DNA from 4 places in the Exiguobacterium sp. SH3S3 genome. Region 1 is predicted to be linked to each of the others. Evidence: predicted binding sites of a transcription regulator. Region 1 holds the regulator's gene; each other region holds the start of a gene.
The links. The regulator Rex, encoded in region 1, represses fermentation and respiration genes when NADH is low (regulators of the CRP and FNR family bind a similar motif). The targets are predictions, from matches to a motif close to TTGTGAAATATTTCACAA.
Positions count from the first base shown of each region.

Region 2: EVJ28_RS03925 (DoxX family membrane protein) is a predicted target of Rex. The motif match lies at 2,790-2,807, and genes of this name have one in related genera.
Region 3: pflB (formate C-acetyltransferase) is a predicted target of Rex. The motif match lies at 2,101-2,118, and genes of this name have one in related genera.
Region 4: EVJ28_RS07125 (formate/nitrite transporter family protein) is a predicted target of Rex. The motif match lies at 1,985-2,002, and genes of this name have one in related genera.

Region 1 is NZ_SJUU01000012.1:10,940-16,783, forward strand. It holds gene EVJ28_RS11470 (ABC-F family ATP-binding cassette domain-containing protein) at 1-315, opposite strand, end outside; gene EVJ28_RS11475 (redox-sensing transcriptional repressor Rex) at 465-1,121, shown strand; gene EVJ28_RS11480 (twin-arginine translocase TatA/TatE family subunit) at 1,121-1,339, shown strand; gene tatC (twin-arginine translocase subunit TatC) at 1,343-2,131, shown strand; gene EVJ28_RS11490 (hypothetical protein) at 2,398-2,691, shown strand; gene EVJ28_RS11495 (FAD-dependent oxidoreductase) at 2,884-4,230, shown strand; gene EVJ28_RS11500 (PspC domain-containing protein) at 4,272-4,454, opposite strand; gene EVJ28_RS11505 (RNA-guided endonuclease TnpB family protein) at 4,625-5,716, opposite strand.
Region 2 is NZ_SJUU01000003.1:101,900-107,743, forward strand. It holds gene EVJ28_RS03900 (VOC family protein) at 1-770, opposite strand, end outside; gene EVJ28_RS03905 (winged helix-turn-helix transcriptional regulator) at 877-1,203, shown strand; gene EVJ28_RS03910 (hypothetical protein) at 1,268-1,513, shown strand; gene EVJ28_RS03915 (MFS transporter) at 1,507-1,815, shown strand; gene EVJ28_RS03920 (DUF3817 domain-containing protein) at 1,841-2,137, opposite strand; gene EVJ28_RS03925 (DoxX family membrane protein) at 2,220-2,723, opposite strand; gene EVJ28_RS03930 (RNA-guided endonuclease TnpB family protein) at 3,038-3,814, opposite strand; gene EVJ28_RS03935 (pyridoxamine 5'-phosphate oxidase family protein) at 4,028-4,441, opposite strand; gene EVJ28_RS03940 (cold-shock protein) at 4,567-4,767, opposite strand; gene EVJ28_RS03945 (glycoside hydrolase family 55 protein) at 5,033-5,844, shown strand, end outside.
Region 3 is NZ_SJUU01000008.1:8,535-14,378, reverse strand. It holds gene EVJ28_RS08735 (hypothetical protein) at 1-204, opposite strand, end outside; gene EVJ28_RS08730 (DEAD/DEAH box helicase) at 201-1,367, opposite strand; gene EVJ28_RS08725 (hypothetical protein) at 1,422-1,844, opposite strand; gene pflB (formate C-acetyltransferase) at 2,205-4,451, shown strand; gene pflA (pyruvate formate-lyase-activating protein) at 4,508-5,224, shown strand; gene EVJ28_RS08710 (NAD(P)-dependent malic enzyme) at 5,266-5,844, opposite strand, start outside.
Region 4 is NZ_SJUU01000006.1:20,519-26,362, forward strand. It holds gene mutL (DNA mismatch repair endonuclease MutL) at 1-1,040, shown strand, start outside; gene EVJ28_RS07120 (50S ribosomal protein L25/general stress protein Ctc) at 1,205-1,852, shown strand; gene EVJ28_RS07125 (formate/nitrite transporter family protein) at 2,061-2,900, shown strand; gene EVJ28_RS07130 (anaerobic ribonucleoside triphosphate reductase) at 3,092-4,936, shown strand; gene nrdG (anaerobic ribonucleoside-triphosphate reductase activating protein) at 4,914-5,369, shown strand; gene EVJ28_RS07140 (fumarylacetoacetate hydrolase family protein) at 5,425-5,844, shown strand, end outside.

The sequences.
Region 1 (5,844 bases):
CTCCATCTGGCGGAGCGTCTTCTCTTGTTCGATCAAATCGGTGAAGACGGTGAGCATCTCGTTCCACATCGTCTCGTTCGATTCTAACCCCGAGTCTTGGGCGAGATAGCCGATCGTCACGTCTTTTGGCTTCATGATGTCGCCCGAGTCATAGTTGTACTCGCCGGCGATGACTTTTAACAGTGTCGACTTGCCGGCGCCGTTGCGGCCGACGAGGGCGACGCGTTCGCCTTCTTGGATTTCTAGTTTGACATTCTCTAAAATCGGCTCGACGCCGAACGATTTGGATAAGTTGTTGACTTGCAGTAGGATCAAGTGAAAAAACCCCTTTCTCTCTGTTTAGTATACTTTATTTCTTCCCCTTTTCAGGTATATTCATTGAGTGCTTATGTGAATTCGTTTACAATCAAGGTGTATGAAATCAGATTCGTTTGAAACGCGTCGTAAAAAGGAGGCTCTTTCCGTTGAGTCAAAACGAACCAAAGATTCCGCAAGCGACAGCCAAACGGTTGCCACTATACTATCGGTTTATCCAAAGCCTACATTCGTCAGGGAAACAGCGTGTGTCTTCTGCTGAACTGAGCGAGGCGGTTAAGGTCGATTCGGCAACGATTCGCCGTGACTTCTCATACTTCGGTGCGCTCGGTAAAAAGGGATATGGCTATAACGTACAGTATCTGTTAGACTTTTTCCGTAAGACGCTGAATCAAGACGAGATCACGAACGTCGCCTTGGTCGGGGTCGGTCATCTCGGGACAGCGTTCGTCAACTATAACTTCCTTAAAAACAATAACACACATATCGTCGTCGGGTTCGACGCAGACGAGACAAAAGTCGGCACGACGATGTCAGGTGTCCCGATTCATCACGTCGATGAGATGGAACAAATCATGAAGCAAAACAAAATCGATGTCGCCATCCTCACGGTCCCGTCCGCTTACGCGCAGCCGGTTGCCGATGACTTGGTCCGCTATGGCGTTCGAGGGATCTTGAACTTCACGCCGGCGCGATTGACTGTACCGGACACGGTCCGCGTCCATCATATCGACTTGTCGATCGAACTCCAGTCGCTCATTTACTTTATGCAACACTATCCATCCGCTGAGGGGGTCCATCAATAATGGAATTTCTACAATCATCACTCGTCGTCGGTATCCCAGGTGGCGTCAGTATTTTCGTCATCGCCATCATCGCGCTCATCCTCTTCGGGCCGAAGAAATTGCCAGAGTTCGGCCGGGCAGCGGGGCAGACGCTCCGTGAGTTCAAAAATGCCACGAACGGTATGATGAAAGAGCACGACGAGACCGACAAGAAAGAAATTGAGAAGAAAGAGCAGTAAGCCATGAGCCATCAACCTGATCAAGAACGGGCACTGTCCGATCACTTGACAGAGCTGCGGAGACGACTGATGCTGTCGGCATTTGTCGTCTTTGCCTTCTTTCTGATCGCTTTGCCGAGTGTCAAATACGTGCTCGCCTATCTGCAGGCGGACCTCGTCGAACGAGGGCTCGAGCTGAACGCCTTTGGGGTCGCGGACCCGCTCATGATTTACTTGAACTTGGCGCTCGTCATCGGGCTCGTCGCGTCTGGTCCATTTCTACTGTATCAACTGTGGGCGTTCGTCGCACCTGGTCTGCATCCGAATGAACGAAAATGGACGCTCGCCTATATCCCGGTCATCTTTATCTTGTTCCTCATCGGTCTCGCATTCGCCTACTATTGGTTGTTCCCGCTCGTCCTCGATATCTCGACGGACCTCGGGCAAGACCTCGGTCTGACGCAAATCATCGGGGCGACGAACTATTTCACGTTCCTGTTGCAACTGACAATCCCGTTCGGACTGTTGTTCCAGTTGCCGGTCGTGACGATGTTCTTGACGCGCATCGGTGTCGTGACGCCGTACTTCCTCTCAAAAATTCGGAAGTACGCCTACTTCGCCTTGTTCGTCATCGCGGCATTCATCACGCCGCCGGATTTGACGTCGCACCTCATGGTGTCGCTGCCGCTCTTCTTCCTATATGAGATCAGCTTATCGATCTCACGCATGACGTACCGCGGTGTGCTCCGACGTGAGAAAGAGGCGATGGTGAAAGAACAGATGGATTTGATGAAGCAAATGAATGAGAAGTGAACACTACGTCATGAGACGTGGTGTTTTTTTAATGCGAGTGCGCTAAACTGGAAGTATCTTGAAAAGGGGCTTGGCCATCGTGTTGATCGGACTGTTTCTCCTTGTCGGTTGGCACGTATCACGGTTGGCATAACGGTGCTTTTTGGTCGCAAACTGTCGTACTGAAACTACATGTTCAAAGTGATATTGGTCGTAAACGCTTTTTCTGCAACAAGGAAGTACATGCTAAGATAAAACCAATCAAACACATGTCAGGGGGAGAAACGATGACTTGGGAGTACTACGGGGATGAGCTCATCATCATCGGTGTGTTGACGACAATTCTGTTGATTGCCGTGCTGAACTTTTGGAAGTCGCCATTCAAGCGGAGACTTGCCTTCTCGTTGACGCTGCTCGTCGTGGGATACGTGTCGTGTATCATCGGACTCGTCTTCGTCCGCGGGTGGGACGCCCTGGGCTGGATCTTGTACGGCTTTATATTGTATGTGATCGGGTTCGTCACATATATCGGTGTCGTCATCTACCACTGGATGAAAGCGAGACGCACGTCCAATTCATGATCAAAACCGTTCCTGCCGAGGAACGGTTTTTTGTCGTCACAACCGGCGTTCAAACTTTAGACATAATTACGTGAAAAACTGAGCAAAGGGATTGTCAAACCTTCTTGTGAAATAGTACACTAAGTTCAGAAAGCGAATGTGATATTTGTCACAAACACTAACTTGCCTACAACTCAAAGGAGAGACTACCATATGAAAATCGCAGTCATCGGATGTACACACGCAGGAACAGCAGCAGTCAAAGGCTTACTCGCCAAGCACGACAATCTCGACATCACCGTGTATGAGCGGAACGACAACGTCAGCTTCCTCTCGTGTGGGATCGCCCTCCACGTCGGTGGCGTCGTCAAACGCGCTGAAGAATTGTTCTACTCATCACCGACCGAGCTCGAAGAACTCGGCGCGACGATGCGCATGAAGCATGACGTGTTGAACATCGATGCGGAAGCGAAGACGGTCCACGCCAAAAACCTCGAGACGGGTGCAGACGTATATGACACGTTCGACCGTTTGATCGTGACGACAGGATCTTGGCCGATTGTCCCGACGCTACCTGGCATCGAGATGACTGGGATCGAACTTTGCAAAAACTATGGTCACGCTCAGCGCATCATCGAGCGGGCTAAGGGTGCGACAAATATCGCCGTCATCGGTGCCGGCTATATCGGCGTCGAGCTCGTCGAGGCGTTCGAAGTGTACGGCAAGCACGTCACGTTCATCGACAGTGCTGACCGCATCTTGAACAAGTACCTCGACAAGTCGTTCACGGACCAACTTGAAGCCGACATGACGTCACGCGGTATCGACCTTGAGCTCAGCCAAACGGTCGAAGCGTTCCGCGGCACAGACGGAAACGTCACGCACGTCGTCACCGACAAAGGTGAGTTCGAAGCCGACCTCGTCATTCTATGTGTCGGTTTCCGCCCGAACACGGGACTGCTCGCAGGACAAGTCGACATGCTCGGCAACGGCGCCATCATCGTCGACGAATATATGCGCACGAGCAACCCGGACGTCTTCGCAGCCGGTGACAGCTGTGCCGTCTACTATAACCCGGCGCGCACACATGCTTACATCCCGCTCGCGACGAACGCCGTCCGCATGGGTACGCTCGTCGCCGAGAACCTCGTCACGCCGCGTGTCCGTTACCAAGGTACGCAAGGAACGTCGGGTCTTCGTCTCTATGACTGGAACATCGCCTCGTCAGGCCTCACGGAAGAAGCGGCCGGATTGTTCGGCCTCGACGTCGAGAGCGTCGTGATCGAGGACGCGTACCGCCCTGAGTTCATGCCGACGGCGGAGCCGGTCCAGTTCAAACTTGTCTATGAAGTCGGCACACACCGTGTCGTCGGGGGACAAGTGCTCTCGAAAGCGGATATGACGCAAGCGGTCAACACGTTGTCGCTCGCGATCCAAAACGAGATGACGGTCGAAGAGCTCGCTTACGTCGACTTCTTCTTCCAACCGCACTACAACAAGCCGTGGCACTTCATCAACAGTGGGGCGCTCGCGGCGATGAAAGACAAAGTCAACGCATAACGCAAAAGATTCGAAAGCAGCCGCTTTCGAATCTTTTTTTTTCATAGGTAACGTGGCGCGTCCTGCATCGAGTTGGCGAGGATGATGTAGACGAGGATGTTTCCGGGCATGATAAGAAAGAGTAACCGAACGCCGAGCGAGGACATGCCGAAGTACTCGGCGATGCCGCCGCAGACACCGGCGAGAGAACGGTCGGTCGCGGATTTTCGAAGAGCACGTTGCATAAAGTAGACTCCCATCTCGAATTTGATATGTAAATTTTACCATATGTGTAGTGAACTACTCACCACTTATTTGCTTCGCAACTTGAAGTGGGAGCTTCTTGGGAAGACCATGCTTTGACCAGCCACGGTTGTGGACCAAGCTCGTCGGGCAGTCCCTGCCCTGGGGTGTTTCAGTCGGCGAGACCCAACAGGTTGAGGCTCGCGTTGACGTCGCGGTCGTGGTGCGCGCCGCATGCGGCGCATGTCCACTCGCGGACGTGCAGGTCCTTCTTGCCGCCGTTCTCGCCGCAGGCCGAACAGACCTGGGTCGAGGCGAACCACGGATCGGCTTGAACGAGCGTCCGGCCGTGGAACCTGCATTTATAGGCGAGCTGGCGGACGAACTCGCCCCACCCGGAGTCCCCGATCGACTTCGCCAGGCGGCGGTCCTGCATCATCTCCCTCGGCTTCAGCGTCTCGACCACGACGACTTGGTTCTCGTCGACGATGCGTCTAGACAGCTTGTGGAGGAAGTCGTGCCGTCGGTTCTTGACCTGCTCGTGTTTCTTCGCGAGGACGAGCCGGGCCTTCTCGCGGTTCCGGCTGCCGGGCTTCTTGCGGGAGAGCGCACGCTGCGTGCGTTTGAGCCGCGCCTCGGCCTTTCGTAGGTTGCGCGGGTTCGCGATCTTCTCCGTGACGAGCGCGTCGTTCGTCATGACGGCGAAGTGCCCGAGGCCGAGGTCGATCCCGATCTTGTGCTCGGCCGGGACCCACGGCTCGTCGTCCTGCTCGACGAGGAGCGACACGAAGAACTTGCCCGTCTTCGTCATCGACACGGTCGCAGAGCGGATGGCCCCGTCGAAGATTCGGTGCTGTGTGAAGCGGATGAACCCGACCTTCGGGAGCCGGACCCGGTCCCCCTCGATGCGGATCGTGCCGTGCTGGTTGTTCGTCGTGTAGGAGGCGCGCGATTTCCGTCTCGACTTGAACACCGGAAAGCCGGCCGTCCCGGCGAAGAACTTCGCGAACGCCGCGTCGAGGTGAAGCTTCGCATTCGCGAGCGCGAGGCTGTCCGCCTCGGCGAGGAACGGGAACAGGGGCTTGTACGAGGCGGGTGTCGGCAGTTTGCGCTTCGGGCCGGTCCCAGCCTTCGCCTCCTCGTGGATGGCGATGCGGTCCTCGAGCAGCTTGTTGTAGATGAACCGGGCACAGCCGATCGTCCTGACCAGGAAATCGGCCTGTTCCGACGTCGGGTGGAGCCGGTATTTGTAGCCATTCAGCATGTCTCCCCCTCCTCTCGGCCGATGATCGTGATGAACGCCTTCCTCATCCGATACCCGCGACGGGGGAAGGGAAATCTGACGGAATCACGAACTTATGTTCGTCATATCTGTCACAGGGGTGGCCAAGA
Region 2 (5,844 bases), on a different contig from region 1:
CCATCGGCGTCGGTGAGCGACCATTCCGACGTCGTCCCTCCGAGTTCGTGGTTCGTCGAAGCGTCGACAAAAAGCGTCCAAGCTTCTAGTCCCGCCTCGTCGTTCATCGGTTCAGTCGGACGGGCCCAGGCGTTCGCACCGATGTGATGATGATACCCGTCGGCCGCGAGGAACAGTGCGCCCGGGTATGAATCGGTCGTGACGGTAAACCCGAGTCGATGTTGATAGAATAACTTGGCCGCTTCGAGGGAACGTACTTTAAAGTGAACGTGTCCCATCGTCGTCCCGACAGGAAGACCTGTGAACGGACGGTCCGCTGCCGCCTCGAGCATCGATTCGTACTCAACCGGATCGGTCGACATCTTCACGTGACCGTTCGCTTCATATTCCCACTGCTCACGTGGCCGATCGGCATACAGCTCGATGCCGTTCCCTTCCGGATCGTTCAAATAAAACGCCTCACTGACCAAATGGTCGCCTTGACCGACTTCAATCCGTCGCTCGATCAAATGACGGAGAATGCGTCCGAGTTCGACGCGGTCCGGCAGCAAGATTGCCATGTGGAACAAGCCGGCCGCCTTCCGGTTCGGACGGACACCTTTGACTTCATGCAAGACGACGAGCGGCGTATTCGGCGCACCGAGCGTGACGCGGTCGCTACCGACTTCGAGTACGTCCATTCCAATGACGTGTTCGTAAAACTGTTTCATGTTTTCTAATTCACTGACCCGGAGCGTGACCGATCCGAGTTGGATATTGGTTAATTTCATGTTTTCTCACCTCTCTCTTTACTATACATGCCGTGTCCCGTTTGCAGAAGACGGCACAAAAAGGTGGTATAGTTACCGAAAGGATACTTAGAGAGGAGCGAGACTCATGACGATGATCTCAAGCTGTGAAGTCGATACCGCACTCGAACTGATCACCGGTAAATGGAAACCATCGATTTTACTCGCGCTCATCAACGGGGGGACGCTCCGGTTCAGTGAACTGAAACGCTCGCTCCCGAACATTAGCCAAAAGATTTTGACAGCCCAGTTGCGTGACTTAGAAGAGCAAGATATCATCATCCGTACCGTCTATCCGGAAGTCCCGCCGCGCGTCGACTATCAGTTGAGCGAGTACGGCAAGACGCTTATCCCGGTACTCGAGACGATGAACGCTTGGGGCATGAAGCACGCTGCGCGCATGCAACAAAAATAAATTGTCCACATGTGGATAACTCATTTCCGTATCACTGCCCATCACTTATCCACAGGAGGATCTCATGATTCGTTATCCACAGTTGACCGGTCGCCACGTCGGCGTAACCGCCCCGTCGTCCGGAGTACCAGCCGCGCGTCATAGTTTACTTCACGACGCCGAGACGACGTTCGCACGCCACGGCTTCACGCTTCAATTTGAACCGTCTGTTTGGACACAACATAAAGCAAAATCGGCCCGGCCGTCCCGCTCTATTTCGACTTCTCGGTCACACCCGCCATCGTCTTCCTCACCGGATTCGCTTTGTTGAGCGGTTTCTTCATCATCCGCGTCAATATTCCCATCCAACTGTTTTTGCAGACGAACACGGAACCAAGCTACCTCGGTCGTGTCATGGGCGTCCTCGAATCGCTCGCGATGGGGATCACCCCGCTCGGTTTCGTGTCGTTCGGGTTATTGAGCGAATGGATGTCGGTCACGTCACTTTATGCGATTTGCATGGTATGCCTGCTTTCAATCACGCTGTTCGCGATGCATCGCATCCGTCACGATATCGCGGCTGAAAAAGCGACGGTACTGGCTGAAGTCGAAAGCGCGCCGACGCGTCAATGAACGAAAAAAAGACATCGAACGTTTTTCAGTTCGATGTCTTCTCTGTTGATGGAAGGACTCGTTTCTCTAACAAGAACGGTCCGAACGGGATGACCGAAGCCATGACCGCGAGGACTAACACTTTGAAGCCCCAGTTGAAGCGCCACGCCATGTAAACCGCTGCCGCCACGTAAGCGACGAACAGGAAACCATGGGCCGCACCGACGATGCTGACGGCTAGCGGCATGCCAGCCAAATACTTGAGCGGCATTGCGATCAACAATAAGAGCAGGAATGACATCCCCTCTGTATAACCGAGCCATTTGAATCGAGTTGCGTTCATATCCGTTCTCCTTTTTAATCGATGCTACGTTCATCGTAGCCGATAGAGGTGAAGTTTGTCACAGGAGAACGTTAGAAAGTCGTTAGGCTATTTGACGATTTGGTGAACGATGCGCAATTTTCGTTTCGACGAAGCGGCGAAGGAACAAGCCGTCGACGCCGATTTTGCCTGCGTTGTAGCCCGCGACGAGAATCAAGACCGACACGATCAACATCGTCGGGTTCGTGCTGACCGTTCCTGACAATAAGAACGCCATGTTCATGACGAGTCCGAAGAAAGCCGCGCTGCGTGTGAGGGCGCCAAGCAAGAGACCGAGACCGACCAAGAACTCACCATACGGAATTAAGATATCGAAAAGTGCTGCGTTTGGGATTGCGAAGTTTTCAAGGAAAGCTGCCCACCATCCGGCGACCGCCGGGTGATCTCCCGTCGCGAGTGAAGCTGCGTTTTGAAGGTAACCGCCTGACCCGAAGCCGCCCGTGATTTTACCCCATCCGGCTGTGAGCCATTGATAGCCGAGCCAGATCCGTAACACCGTCAAGATGCCGGTTGCGATGTTGTGGTTTTGCCAAAACTTTGTGAACATGATAATTCCTCCTTTTGAATGGTTGAATGATGGCTTATATATGATTACATTCACAATATACCACCCATGTTCATGTTTTCACATAGCTTGAGATAATAGTTCACGTTTCGGTCATATGCGGGTCACATGTTAGTCACTTTTTGGAAATTGTACCAAAAAAAGCAATGTCTACTCGAGACATCGCTTCCACTGCTGTGAACTACTCACCACTTATTTGCTTCGCAACTTGAAGTGGGAGCTTCTTGGGAAGACCGTGCTTTGACCAGCCACGGTTGTGGACCAAGCTCGTCGGGCAGTCCCTGCCCTGGAGTGTTTCAGTCGGCGAGACCCAACAGGTTGAGGCTCGCGTTGACGTCGCGGTCATGGTGCGTGCCGCATGCGGCGCATGTCCACTCGCGGACGTGCAGGTCCTTCTTGCCGCCGTTCTCGCCACAGGCCGAACAAACCTGGGTCGAGGCGAACCACGGGTCGGCCTTGATCAGTGTGCGGCCGTGGAACCTGCATTTGTAGGCGAGCTGGCGGACGAACTCGCCCCATCCGGCGTCCCCGATCGACTTTGCCAGGCGGCGGTCCTGCATCATCTCCCTCGGTTTCAGCGTCTCGACGACGACGACTTGGTTCTCGTCGACGATGCGTCGTGACAGCTTGTGGAGGAAGTCATGTCGGCGGTTCCGTACCTTTTCATGCTTTTTGGCCAATAAGAGCCGCGCCTTCTCGCGGTTCCGGCTGCCGGGCTTCTTGCGGGAGAGCGCGCGCTGCGCCCGTCTCAGCCGTTCCTCGGCCTCGCGCAGGTTGCGCGGGTTCGGGATCTTCTCCGTCACGAGCGCGTCGTTCGTCATGACGGCGAAGTGAAGCTTCGCGTTGGCGAGCGCGAGGCTGTCCGCCTCACACAGGAACGGGAACAGCGGCTTGTACGAGGCCGGTGTCGGCGGCTTCCGCTTCGGCCCGCCGCTCGCCTTCGCCTCCTCGTGGATGGTGATGCGGTCCTCGAGCAGCTTGTTGTAGATGAAGCGGGCGCATCCGATCGTCTTGACCAGGAAATCGGCCTGTGCCGTCGTCGGGTAGAGCCTGTATTTGTAGCCCTTCAGCATGTCTCCACCTCCTCTCGGCCGATGATCGTGATGAACGTCTTCCTCATCCGATACCCGCAGCGGGGGAAGGGAAATCTGACGGAATCACGAACTTCTGTTCGTCATATCTGTCACAGGGGTGGCCAAGAGGTTTATGTACGGGCGATTCATCTCCCACCTACGCTGGGCCTCGCCCCAGACGCTTAGAGGTGGGAGAATTCTCGCTTAATTATGTTAAAGATCAACTTGTTGTGGCGGTTGGCCTTTTTTATTCATCACACGCATCGATTGCGGTGAGATTTTTAAAATGACGAGTTTTGGATCATCCGGGCCGTCGAACCAGCCCTCAAGTTTTTCGTTCCACACTTTTTCTTTCATCGACTCGTCATCAGACACCGACGTCTCTCCTAAAATCTCGAGATACGTGTCGCCGACCCCGTCCCCGTCGTAGCCGATCAAGACGTGCGTGTACGGATTGTTCTTCAACTCATCGACTTTATCCGTATCTTTCGAGGTTGCCGTATAGAGTGTCAGACCGTCATGGAAAAACGTCATGTATCGGCTGTGCGGCTTCCCTTTATATACCGTGGCCATCGTTCCGACGTTGCTTGCATCTAGAATTTGTTGTGCCGTTGTTTTAGCATCCATTTAAAAAGCCCCCTTATCATAGTCACTCGTATAATCATTCCCTTGCGGCATTTGATTAAACACGAAGACACGAAAAAACCTGCTCGCCGAAGCGAGCAGGTTATAAAATTCCTTAGAAAGGAAGATTAGATTTTTTCAACGTTAGAAGCTTGTGGGCCACGAGCTCCGTCAGTGATTTCGAAAGTTACTGCTTGGCCTTCTTCAAGTGTCTTGAAGCCGTCGCCTTGGATTGCTGAGAAGTGTACGAATACGTCGTCTCCGCCTTCCATTTCGATGAAGCCGTAACCTTTTTCTGAGTTAAACCATTTTACTTTACCTGTGTTCATAATGAACCCTCCTGAAATAAACGCTGTGCGTTCTAGTAGTGCCTTACTAGAAAAAACTGACCAAAAAAAAGCACAAAACTTGTTGGATTATCTTTCATGAAAAATAATCCCAAGCGATTGTGAATTATGTTTCCAGCTATTCTTAATTAAGCACATATGTAATATACCATGGATAAATGCTTCTGTCTACTAAATACTTCGGTTTGCTAAAAATAATTTCAAAACGGGTACATCACATGTAGTGAACGTTAGGAGGACGACTCATATGATGAATCAAATTGACCGCACGCATATCGCTGCCACCATCGCCCGTCACGCGGCCTGGTCGACAGATGAGCTATTGACGGAGACGCTCGCTTGGCATCAGGCGACGCGACACGACCATTATCCTGACCAATCGAAGTCGTACCGCTCCCACTTGCCGATGACGGAACGAATCACACCGGTGACGAGTGCACTCCCGCTCGAGGTCGTCGACGATCTCGTCCGGCCCGTCTGGATGCGTCGTCTCGACGCGGAACATTTGAATTTACTGCAGATGACACGCCATCACGTCGACGTGACCGATTACGGGGCCGTCGGGGACGGCAAGACGGACTGCACGCTCGCATTCCGGCTCGCGCTTCGGTCGAACCGCCACGTCCACGTGCCGGCCGGTGTCTATATCGTCCGTGGCGTCCGGATCCCCTCGAACTGCGTGCTCGAAGGTGCGGGACAGCAGAACACGGTATTACGCTTGGCCGACGGCACACCGAAGCATCGCCGGCTGCTGCGAAATGCGACACCGTTTTATGGGAACCATCACATCGAGGTCGCCCATCTGACGCTCGACTGGAACGTCGAGCGCCTTGGCGACGTCGATCGGACGTCGAGTGGAGACACGGCTTCGAGCGCGTTGACGTTCGCCTACGTCAAATTCGCCTGGGTCCATCACGTCACCGCCAAAGGTGCCGGACTGCACGCGTTCGATATCACCGCCCCTCACTACCATTACCTCGGGGACGGGTTGCGTGCCAAAAAAGGCAGCCGCTACATCTGGCTCGATCGCTGCGAGGCGACGAACTATGGGGACGACGG
Region 3 (5,844 bases), on a different contig from region 1:
GACGGCCCAATCGATGAACAAATCGCGGAACAGTTCGGCGTCTTTCAAGTGCCACGTGCCTTCCGAAGCGATCTCTTGGATATAGTTCGTCCACTGCGTGCTGCGTGCGAGTGCCGCTTGCTCGTATAACTTTTTCAGTTCGGCCAGCAATTCGGACTCTTCGACGAGCAAAGGGAAGGGAATTACTTTCCGGTCTTTTTTCATCGCCGTGGTCCTCGCTTGTCTGCAGGACGTTTGACGACCGGCGGTTTGTCTTCGATCCGTTTCTCGATGACTTCGCCACGGTAAATCTCAAGCTCTTTCAATTCGACACCGAGCTGGCGGGCGAACGATTTCAAGTGCGTCAAATCTTCCGGCGTCACGATCGAGAGGACCGTCCCGGCCGCGCTACCGCGAGCGGTCCGTCCTGAGCGGTGGATGAAGTCATCGGTCGATTCAGGTAAATCGAAATGGACGACGTGCGTCACTTCATCGATGTCGAGTCCGCGCGCTGCGAGACCCGTCGTGATGAGGAGCGGATATTCGCCTTTACGGAATTCGCGGAGCGTCTCGACGCGGGCACGTTTCCCTTTCAAGCTATCGAGCATACGGTAGTTCACTTTCATCTTATCGAGCTCACCTTTGAGCGGCGGTAAGAACGAGCGGTTGTTGATAAACGCGAGCACTTTGACGCCGTCGACGTGTGACAGGCGGCGAAGCAGTTCTGGCTTATAGCGACGTGTCGTCAACATATAGCCGTACGTCACTTGAGCACTGACAGTCCGTTCGACCTTCACGTGAACCGGTTCTTTCAAGAATGGGGCAGCCCATGCTTGGAGCGTGTCCGTCAACGTCGCCGAAACGAGTGAGATTTGATGCTCGTGCGCCGTATGGTTGATGATGCGCTCGGCTGCTTCCGTCAATCCGCTGTCGATGATTTGATCGGCTTCATCGAGCACGATCGTATGCGTTTCGTGCAGTTTAAGTTTTTTCTTCTCGATCAATTCAACGAGACGTCCTGGTGTCCCGACGATTAAATGCGGTTTTTTCTTCAAGCGATCGATTTGGCGCTTCAGTTCGACGCCGCCGATGAACGAGGCAATCCGGACGTCACCTTTTTCGGTGAAACGTTGCGCCACCGTTTGGATCTGCATGACGAGTTCGCGCGTCGGTGCGACGATGACGACTTGGATCCGGTCGTTCGAGGCATCGATTTTTTCAATAGCGGGTAAAAGATAAGCGAGTGTCTTACCTGTCCCTGTCGGTGCTTCGATCGTGACGTCTTTTCCTTCTAAAAGGGGCGGGAACGCTTCCGCTTGGACCGGCATCGGTTCGTTAAAGCCAAGGCGTTCCCAGGCTTCGTTAATGAATGGTTTTGTAAAGTTCATATCAGTTCTCCTTATCGTTGGGCAAAAACAAAGGAAGCATAAGCGCTCCCTGGTTCAAATATAGCGAACATGTTCAGTGTCTTGGTCAATCGATGAACGGAGCGTCTGTGTGTACACTTGCCCGTCCTCGACGAGTTTGATGTGCACGTCGATGTGCTCAGGTGAGGCTTCGACACCTTCGACCGTGAAGCCTTGATACACGCGGTATTCCAATTCCTTAAGCAATTTTGCATAGGCGTTTAGTTCTGGATACGTCGTCGCGACGTCGATTGGGCGCGACACGAGTGCGACCATTAAATGGTCACGGAAATCGATGAAATCCTCATTCTCGATATCGTCATCAAAGCGAATCCAAAAGCCTTTTTCTTCAAATTCTGTGATAAATCCGTCGCGCTTGTCTCCAGCCTCTTCGACTTTAAGGGAGATGCGGTCACCGGCTTTTAAGTTATGCTCGGCTGTTAATGGTTCATACGTCATGGGAAGAACCCCTTCCTCTTCTACAATGTTCTGCTTCCATTGTGCTCGATATAAGGCAAAAATTCAAGTTCTATCCCGAACCTGTGAGTTAAGTCACTACAAAAACTGTATGATTTTTCACAACTCCTTAAAGATAATACAGGATTCACAAGAACGTGAACGGACAGGGATTCGTCTGTTTCTATGTAAGTTGAAAAACTACTATAACAGATAAAATAGCGCTTACAAAAACGGCATAACACCAATGTTCATGAGATTGTTACAACTTTCACAAGAATGTAAAACATATTGTTGGCGTTTTCACGTACACTCATATTATAAGGAATCAGGCAGTTATCTCAACTATGAGGAGTGACCATAATGGCAACTGAAATTAAATCAGCCTGGTCAGGATTTGTTCCTGGACAGTGGACGAACGAAGTGAATGTCGGTGAATTTATCCGCTTGAACCGCCACGAGTATACAGGGGATGACCGTTTCTTAGTCGGACCGACAGAGGCGACGAATCGTCTTTGGGGACAAGTGATGGAATTGACGAAAGAAGAACGGGAACGCGGGGGCGTTTGGGATGTCGATCAAAACACGCCGTCGACAATTATCTCACACGGACCTGGGTACTTAAATAAAGACCTTGAAAAAGTCGTCGGTGTCCAAACGGACGAACCGTTCAAACGCTCGATTCATCCGAACGGCGGCATCCGCATGGTCGACGCCGCGCTCGAGTCATACGGCTTCGAACCAAATCCTGAAATCACAAAAATCTATTCAGACATTCGTAAAACACACAACCAAGGTGTTTTCGATGCCTACACACCAGAGATGCGGGCGGCACGGAAGTCAGGGATCATCACAGGTCTCCCAGACGCATACGGACGTGGCCGGATCATCGGTGACTACCGTCGCGTTGCCTTATACGGTTTAGATTTCTTGATTGCCGAGCGTAAAAAAGATTTGGCGAACAATGGCGGTTTCCTCTCAGAAGCAGACATTCGGACGCGGGAAGAGATGTCTGAACAGCTTCGTGCCCTTCAAGAATTGAAACAACTCGGCGCTGCTTACGGATTCGACCTCGGTCGCCCGGCTGAAACGACGCAAGAAGCCTATCAATGGGTATATCTCGCTTACCTTGCAGCTGTCAAAGAACAAAACGGTGCGGCGATGTCTCTCGGACGCGTATCGACATTCCTTGACGTGTACGCTGAGCGTGACATGGCGGCGGGCCGTTTGACAGAGTCAGACGTCCAAGAAATCGTCGATCACTTCATCATGAAACTCCGCATCGTCAAATTCTTGCGGACGCCTGACTATAACGAATTGTTCTCTGGAGATCCAACTTGGGTCACGGAATCAATCGGTGGGATGAGTGAGGATGGCCGTTCGAACGTCACGAAGAGTTCGTTCCGTTTCCTTCACTCGCTCACAAACCTCGGCCCGGCACCAGAACCGAACTTGACGGTGCTTTGGTCGACGAAATTACCGGAAGGATTCAAACAATATTGCGCGAAGATGTCAATTGAGACGTCGGCGATCCAATACGAGAACGACGACCTCATGCTTCCAGAGTTTGGTGACGATTACGGCATCGCCTGCTGTGTGTCACCGATGAAAATCGGCAAACAGATGCAGTTCTTCGGTGCCCGTGCCAATATGGCGAAAGCACTCCTCTACAGCATGAACGGTGGACGCGATGAGAAGAGCGGCGATCAAATCGCTCCGGCTTGGGACATGAACACAGAAGACGTCCTCACGTACGACAAAGTGTACGCTGATTTCGACCGGACGCTCGACTGGCTCGCGGAGCTTTACGTCAACACACTCAACGTCATTCACTTCATGCACGATAAATATGCGTACGAACGGATCGAAATGGCGCTCCACGATCCTGAAATCTTACGGACGATGGCTTGTGGTATCGCTGGCCTTTCGGTGACGGCGGACAGCTTGTCAGCAATCAAATATGCGACGGTCAAACCGGTCCGGAATGAATTCGGCATCGCTGTCGACTTTGAAACAGAAGGCGACTTCCCGAAATTCGGAAACAACGATGACCGTGTCGACGCAATCGCCGTCGAACTCGTCGGATCGTTCATGGAAAAAGTCCGGAAACATAAAACGTACCGCGACGCGCTTCATACGCAGTCGGTCTTGACGATCACGTCGAACGTCGTCTACGGCAAGAAAACAGGTAATACGCCGGACGGCCGTCGTTCTGGTGAGCCGTTCGCACCAGGTGCGAACCCGATGCACGGCCGCGATACGAAAGGAGCGGCAGCGTCGCTCTCGTCAGTCGCCAAACTTCCGTTCGAACACGCGCAAGACGGCATTTCGTACACGTTCTCGATCGTACCGAAAGCACTCGGTAAAGAAGACGTCGCACGTGAACTTAACTTGGCGGCACTTCTTGACGGCTATATGGGTGGCGAGCACAAAGGTCACCACTTGAACGTCAACGTCTTCAATCGTGAGACGCTGCTCGACGCTATGGAACATCCAGAAGAGTACCCGCAGCTCACGATCCGCGTATCAGGTTACGCCGTCAACTTCATCAAGTTGACACGCGAGCAACAGATCGACGTCATCAACCGGACGTTCCACGGTTCATTATAAGTAAAGGCTTGGCGGCCTTCGCTTGAAGGCCGCTCATTCGTTAGGAGGTCATCTCGATGACAATGGGATATGTACACTCGGTCGAATCGTTTGGAACCGTTGACGGCCCGGGAATTCGTTTTATCGTCTTTTTGCAAGGTTGTGCGCTTCGCTGCTTGTATTGCCACAACGCTGATACGTGGGATTTTAAAAAGAATAACCATCGTTCGGCCGAGGACGTCATTCAAGAAGCGCTCAACTATCGTCCGTTCATGGAAGCATCAAAAGGCGGCATCACAATTTCAGGGGGCGATCCGCTCGCGCAGCCAGAGTTTTTAGAAGCGCTGTTGCGTGAAGCGAAAAAACACGGGCTCCACACGACGCTCGATACGTCGGGTGCACTCCGTCCTCCTAACCTTGACGCCATCTTAGACCACACCGACCTCGTCTTACTCGATATTAAACACATCGATGACGACATGTGCAAGAAACTGACAGGACGGAGCAACGCCAACACGCTCGCGCTTGCTGAACATTTATCCGAGCGCGGAACGAAAATGTGGATTCGCCACGTTCTTGTCCCGGAATGGACGCTTGATGAAGGGGCGCTCCGGCGCACGGCGGCGTTCATTCAAAAACTCGACCACGTCGAGAAAGTTGAAATCTTGCCGTATCACGAGATGGGCGTCTATAAATGGGAGGCGCTCGGCCTCGACTATCCATTAAAAGGCATCAAACCACCGACGACGGAAGAAGTCGAGTGGGCGGAAGGGATCTTGCAAGGTACAGTCTAAAAAAACTGCGCAGACCGTTATGGTCTGCGCAGTTTTTCGTGTTATAGCCGTTTATCACGCACGTGGCGGCGAATAGCGTCCTCATCGAGCGGACGGTTGGCGACACCGGTCTCGACAGCCGTCTTCGCGACGGCGATTGCGACGGCCGGTGCGACCCGCTCGTCGAACGGGCTCGGGATGACGATGCCGTTCGCGAGGTCGTCCTCTGTTAATAAGTCAGCGATCGCATGGACGGCCGCTTCTTTCATCTCTTCGTTGATCTCTGACGCCCGGACGTCGAGCGCCCCACGGAAAATACCGGGGAAAGCGAGGACGTTGTTCACTTGGTTGGCGAAGTCCGAGCGACCGGTCGCGACGATGCGGGCCCCTGCGGAAGTCGCGAGGTCCGGCATAATCTCCGGCACCGGGTTCGCGAGGGCAAAGATGATCGGATCCGTGGCCATCGTGCGGACCATGTCCTCGGTGACGGCGCCGGCGGCTGAGACGCCGATGAAGACGTCGGCCCCCTCGAGCACGTCGGCGAGCGTACCGATGTGGAGCTTCCGGTTCGTCGCCTTGGCGATTTGGTCTTTGAACGGGTTCATGCCGTCGGCGCGTCCTTCATAAATCGCACCTTTCGT
Region 4 (5,844 bases), on a different contig from region 1:
TGAACGGGCGGAGCATCAAAAATTTCGCGCTCACGCAAAGCGTGCTCGAAGGCTATCATACGCTCCTGCCGATCGGACGTTACCCGATCGCCGTGCTCGAAGTGAACATGGACCCGATGCTGATTGATGTCAACGTCCATCCGACGAAGCGGGAAGTGCGGCTGTCAAAAGAGAAGGAACTCTGTCAACTGATCCGGGAGACGGTTCAACTGACACTTCGGGAGCAACGGTTGATCCCGTCGGTCAAACCAAGACAGCCGTCCGTTCCGACAGAGCAATCGAAGCTTGATTTCACCGTCGAACGCTCAGACACAGCAGTTGAGCCGAACGCATGGAACTATCCGATCCCACGCGAGCCGGTCACATCTCCGAGTCGCTGGTCGCCGACACCACTCGTTCAAGAGACACCGGTCGAAACAGTGCTGCCAGAAGAACCGGGGGTTGAAAAGGCGGAAAGCCGGTTGCCGGCGCTCGACGTCATCGGCCAACTCCATGCGAGTTACATCGTCTGCGGCGCGGACGATGGCATGTACATCATCGACCAACACGCCGCCCAAGAACGCATCAAGTACGAGCTGTTTTATGACCAACTCGGCCAGCCGGAAAAAGAGTATCAGTTGTTGCTGTTGCCGCTCACGCTCGAGTTCACCCAACAAGAGACGCTTGCGATCGAAGAAGTCGCCCCGCTTCTTAAAGAAGCGGGCCTCGATTTAGAGGCGTTCGGAGGCAATACGTTTCTCGTCCGGGAAATCCCGACATGGTACCCGCAGCACGATCTCGAAGGGACAGTCCGTGATTTGATCGAGATGGCGATTCGGGACCGATCAATCGATATCGCTAAATATCGCGAACAGGCGTCGATCCTGATGGCGTGCAAACGATCGATCAAAGCGAACCATCCGTTAAACCTCGAGATGATGCGACAGTTGATCCGCGACCTTGGCGAGACGACGTCTCCGTATACGTGTCCACACGGACGTCCGATTTTAGTGAAGTGGAGTACGTATGAACTCGAGAAGTTGTTCAAACGTGTCATGTGACAAACGTTGTAATCTTAATTTAACCGACTGTAACGTTTATGGATGCTTAGCTATGGGAACAATATACACATGTCGTCAAACGCATCGAGGTTGAGAGGTGGAGTTCACACTGCCTCACCCTCAAGATGTAGACATGATTCATAAACCAGTAGGGGGAAATGATTATGACAGACACGCTTAAAGTAACGACACGAGAATTACGACCACGTTCGGTTCGAACAAACTTACGTAAAGAAGGAAAAGTACTTGGTGTCGTTTACGGCTACAAAGTCGAAAGCACACCAGTCGCGTTTGAAGAAATGGCATTGCGCAAGATTCTCCGGGAACACGGTGACAACGCCTTGATCGAACTCAACATCGACGGCAAGAAAGTAAACACACTCGTTCACGGGACGGAAGTTGACCCGTTCACGAACACATACAAGCACGTCGAGTTCATGGCAGTCAAAATGGATGAGGCAACTGAAGTTGAAGCAGACGTCACACTCGTCGGCGACGCGAAAGGTGTCAAAGAAGGCGGCTTCTTGTCGCAAGCACTCTATAAAGTCACTGTTTCGGCAACACCTGCTAACATCCCAGAGCGGATCGAGCTCGACGTTAGCGAGCTAGGGATCGGTGACTCACTCACAGTTGCTGATATTCCGAAGAATAAAGATTACGAAATCTTATCTGAAGGCGATCTTCAAATCGCATCAGTGAACGAGCCGGTAGCAGTCGAAGAAGAGGAAACTGAAGGTGAAGAAGCTTCAGCTCCAGAAAAATCGACTAAAGCATCGACTGATGAGACGACAGAGTCTTCTGAGAAAGAATAATTGGTTTCATGCGGCCCTTTACGAAGGGTCGCTTTTTTTAGTCACAAATCCGACAAATGTAACCGATTACGATGTGAAAAGTATGTCAACAGTTCGAATGGGCAGTTGCAAAAATGTCGCTCCAGGCTTATATTGTTAATGATTTCACATGTTTGTTCTTATTATATGGTTCATTTAAACAGAAAGAAGGGTTTGTGACATGGCATCAATGGAAATCCATGCACTCGAATCATTACGGAAGAAAGCACAGGCTTCCTCAGCGATGATTCACTATCGGCCGATGGAATATTTTTTACGGGCAATGCTCGCGGGGATTTTTATCGGGTTCGCATCAATCTTCACATTAAAAGTCGTCAACGGCATGTATCTTGTAGATTCACCATTTACGACGCTCATCGGGGGATTCTCGTTCGGGATCGCGCTCGTCATGATCATCTACGGAGGCGCTGAACTATTTACCGGGAATACGATGTATTTTACGACTTCAACGATGCGTGGCTATACGACGCTGAGTGATACGATGCTCGTCTGGTTGCTTTGCTTCGTCGGGAACGCGCTCGGCGGCATTCTTTTCGCCTTGTTGCTCGCGCCGACTGGAGTCATTCAAGAGCTCGGCATGAACAACTGGTTATTTGCCGTCGTCGAGAGCAAGATGCATCATACGACAGTCGAAATCTTTTTTAGAGCCATCTTCTGTAACTGGATGGTCTGTCTCGCTATCTTCTTGCCGAAACAAATGAAAAATGAATTTGCCCAAATCTTCTCGATGATCTTCCTAGTGGCCGTCTTCTTCGCTTCAGGGTTTGATCACGTCATCGCCAACTTCGTCTTGTTCGCACTCACACTCGTTGTTCCGCATCCAGAAGCAATCAGCTTTGCTGGAGCCATCCACAACTTGATTCCGGCTACGTTCGGAAACATTATCGGAGGCGCGTTATTCATGGGAGCAATCTATACATGGTTGAACGCTAAAGGATTGCGTGAAGCACAAGAGTCAGAGCAAGAAGAAGTCGAACTGAAAATCGTCAAGCCAGCCAAAGAAGTATGACATACATCACGAAGCGCACAGTCGAGCCCACATCAGGGATTCGGCTGTTTTTTTACGTTCGGGATCGGTTGCAACTGTCACAATATCGACGTGCCTCAAATCGATAAAACGTGACATAATCTATATATAGAATTTTTATCGGTTATCAGCCGTTAAATAATCAATATATAGCGAGGTGATGCGGAGTGAACATGCTCCAGCTTTATAATGATGTCTGTGTGCTACCAGATCAAGATTTGATCCAAGAGAACGCCAACGTCGACGGGAAGTCGCCACTCGGCAAACTAGCGCGCTTATCTTCAGAAGTGTCAAAACAATTATCGACCACGTACCTATTGTCGGAACGGTCACGTCTAGCGATCCGTGATAACTACTTGTATGTGCATGATGCCGATTACTATGTGACCGGATCGACGACGTGTTGTCAAATCCCGCTCGGAGAGTTACTCGCGAACGGGTTCCACACCGGACACGGGACGATTCGTCCCCCGCAGGACATTCGTTCGGCGCTGGCGCTCGCCTCGATCATTCTTCAAGCGAATCAGAACATGCAGCACGGGGGACAGGCGTTCCCGATGTTTGACGTCGATCTCGCTCCTTACGTCGAGAAGACGTATGAACGTCAACTCGAGCGGTTGAACGGATTACCGATTGAGCTGACGGTGGAGCAAAAACAGCAGATCGCTGAAGCGGAAACCGTCTCGGCGACGTACCAGGCGTGCGAGGCGTTCATCCATAACGCCAACTCGATGCACTCGCGCGGCGGCGGTCAAGTTCCGTTCGTGTCGATCAACTACGGCACCGACACGAGTCGGTGGGGACGAGTATTTATCCGCGAGTTGTTAAAAGCGACAGAGCGAGGGTTAGGCAACGGGGAGACGCCGATTTTCCCGATTCAAATCTTCAAAGTAAAGGAAGGCGTCAATTTCAATGACGGGGACCCGAACGTCGATTTGTTCCGCCACGCATGCCGCGTGACGGGTAAGCGGTTGTTCCCGAACTTCTCGTTCGTTGATGCGCCGTTCAACCTTCAGTACTATGACGGGACACATGCTTCGGAAGTTGCCTACATGGGCTGCCGGACGCGGGTGATGGGAAACCGTCATGGGGCAGAGACGTCGATCGGAAGAGGTAATTTATCGTTCTCGACGTTGAATTTAGTGAAGATGGCACTCGTGTCATCCGATATCGAGTCATTTTATAAGACGTTGGATGGATTCGTTGACATCGCCATCGAGCAATTGCTCGAGCGCTTCGACTATCAATGTAAGCGACATGCGGACGAATTCCGCTTTCTTTATGCGCAGCATGTCTGGCGGGGGAGTGAGACGCTTTTGCCTGAATCGGAATTACGAGACGTGTTAAAACAAGGGACGTTGTCGCTCGGATTCATCGGTCTCGCCGAAGCGCTACGTGTCCTCGTTGGCGGGACGCACGTTGAATCAAGAGAAGCAGAACGTCTCGGGCTTGATATCGTGACCCATCTCGCGAACCGGATGAGGCAGGCGGCGGACGATCATGATTTAAACTTTTCGCTACTGGCGACGCCGGCCGAAGGATTGTCCGGGAAGTTCGTGTTAAACGATCAACACGATTTCGGGATGATTGCCGGTGTGACCGATCGCGCGTTTTACACGAATTCGTTCCACGTCCCGGTTTATCAACACGTCTCAATCCGGGACAAGGTTCGAATCGAGGCGCCATACCACGCCTTATGTGACGCCGGACATATTACGTACGTCGAGGTCGACGGTTCGCTCGCCCATAACCCGGAAGCGGTTGAATCGATCGTGCGGCTCATGCGGGCGCATGACGTCGGCTATGGCTCGATCAATCATCCGGTCGATCGTTGCGGGAGTTGCGGTCTAGAAGGGATCATCGACGAGTCGTGTCCGACGTGCGGGGAACGAGATCAGATCGAGCGGATCCGTCGTATCACCGGTTATTTGGTCGGGACGATGGATCGATGGAACTCGGCAAAACGAGAAGAAGAACGAGCGAGGGTGAAACATCATGCGCGTCCTATCCGTACTTGAAGAATCGGTCGTAGATGGTCCGGGCATTCGAACCGTGATTTTTACAGCGGGCTGTCCGCATCGTTGCCTGGGCTGTCACAACCCTGAATCGTGGAATCCGCGAGGCGGTCGCGACATCTCGGTCGAAGAGTTGTTAGACCGTGTCGAGACGGCCGCATGGGAAGGTGTGACGATATCGGGCGGTGAACCGTTCCTGCAACCGGCTGAGCTGTCGGAGGTCGTGCGCGGTTGCAAGACACTCGGGAAGAACGTCTGGATCTATACTGGCTACACGTTCGAGGCGCTACAACAGCTAGAAAATGAGGACATCGACACCGTCCTTGACCACGCCGACGTCCTCGTCGACGGGCGTTTCGAGCAGCCGCTCATGGACCGCTCGCTCCGTTTCCGGGGGTCGAGCAACCAGCGGATCATTTTTCTGAACAAAGCATGATCGGGGCGACAACGCCCCGATTTTTTGTATACTAACAAAAAAGGGGGAAATCATTATGAAATGGTGTAGCTATGAAGTCGAAGGGGAGACAAGAGTCGGGGTGGTCGAAGGGGACCGAGTATATGACGTCAGTGATCAACTACATACGAACTCATTGTTAGAAGTGATTGCTCGCGAATTCGAGCCAGATATCGATTTAGACGTCGCAAGCGTACGATTGCTCGAAGACGTCAAACTGCTCGCACCTTACCGACCGCTGAAAAATGTCATCTGCATCGGGAAAAACTACGAGGAGCACGTGAAAGAGATGGATACGGCGGGAGCCGGTAAGCTCGTCATCTTCACGAAAGCACCGACCTCGGTCGTCGGTCCTGACGCCATCGTCGAGCGTCATGCAGCGCTTACCGACCAACTTGACTATGAGGGCGAGCTCGCCGTCATCATCGGAAAGTCAGGACGCGACATTCAAGACGTC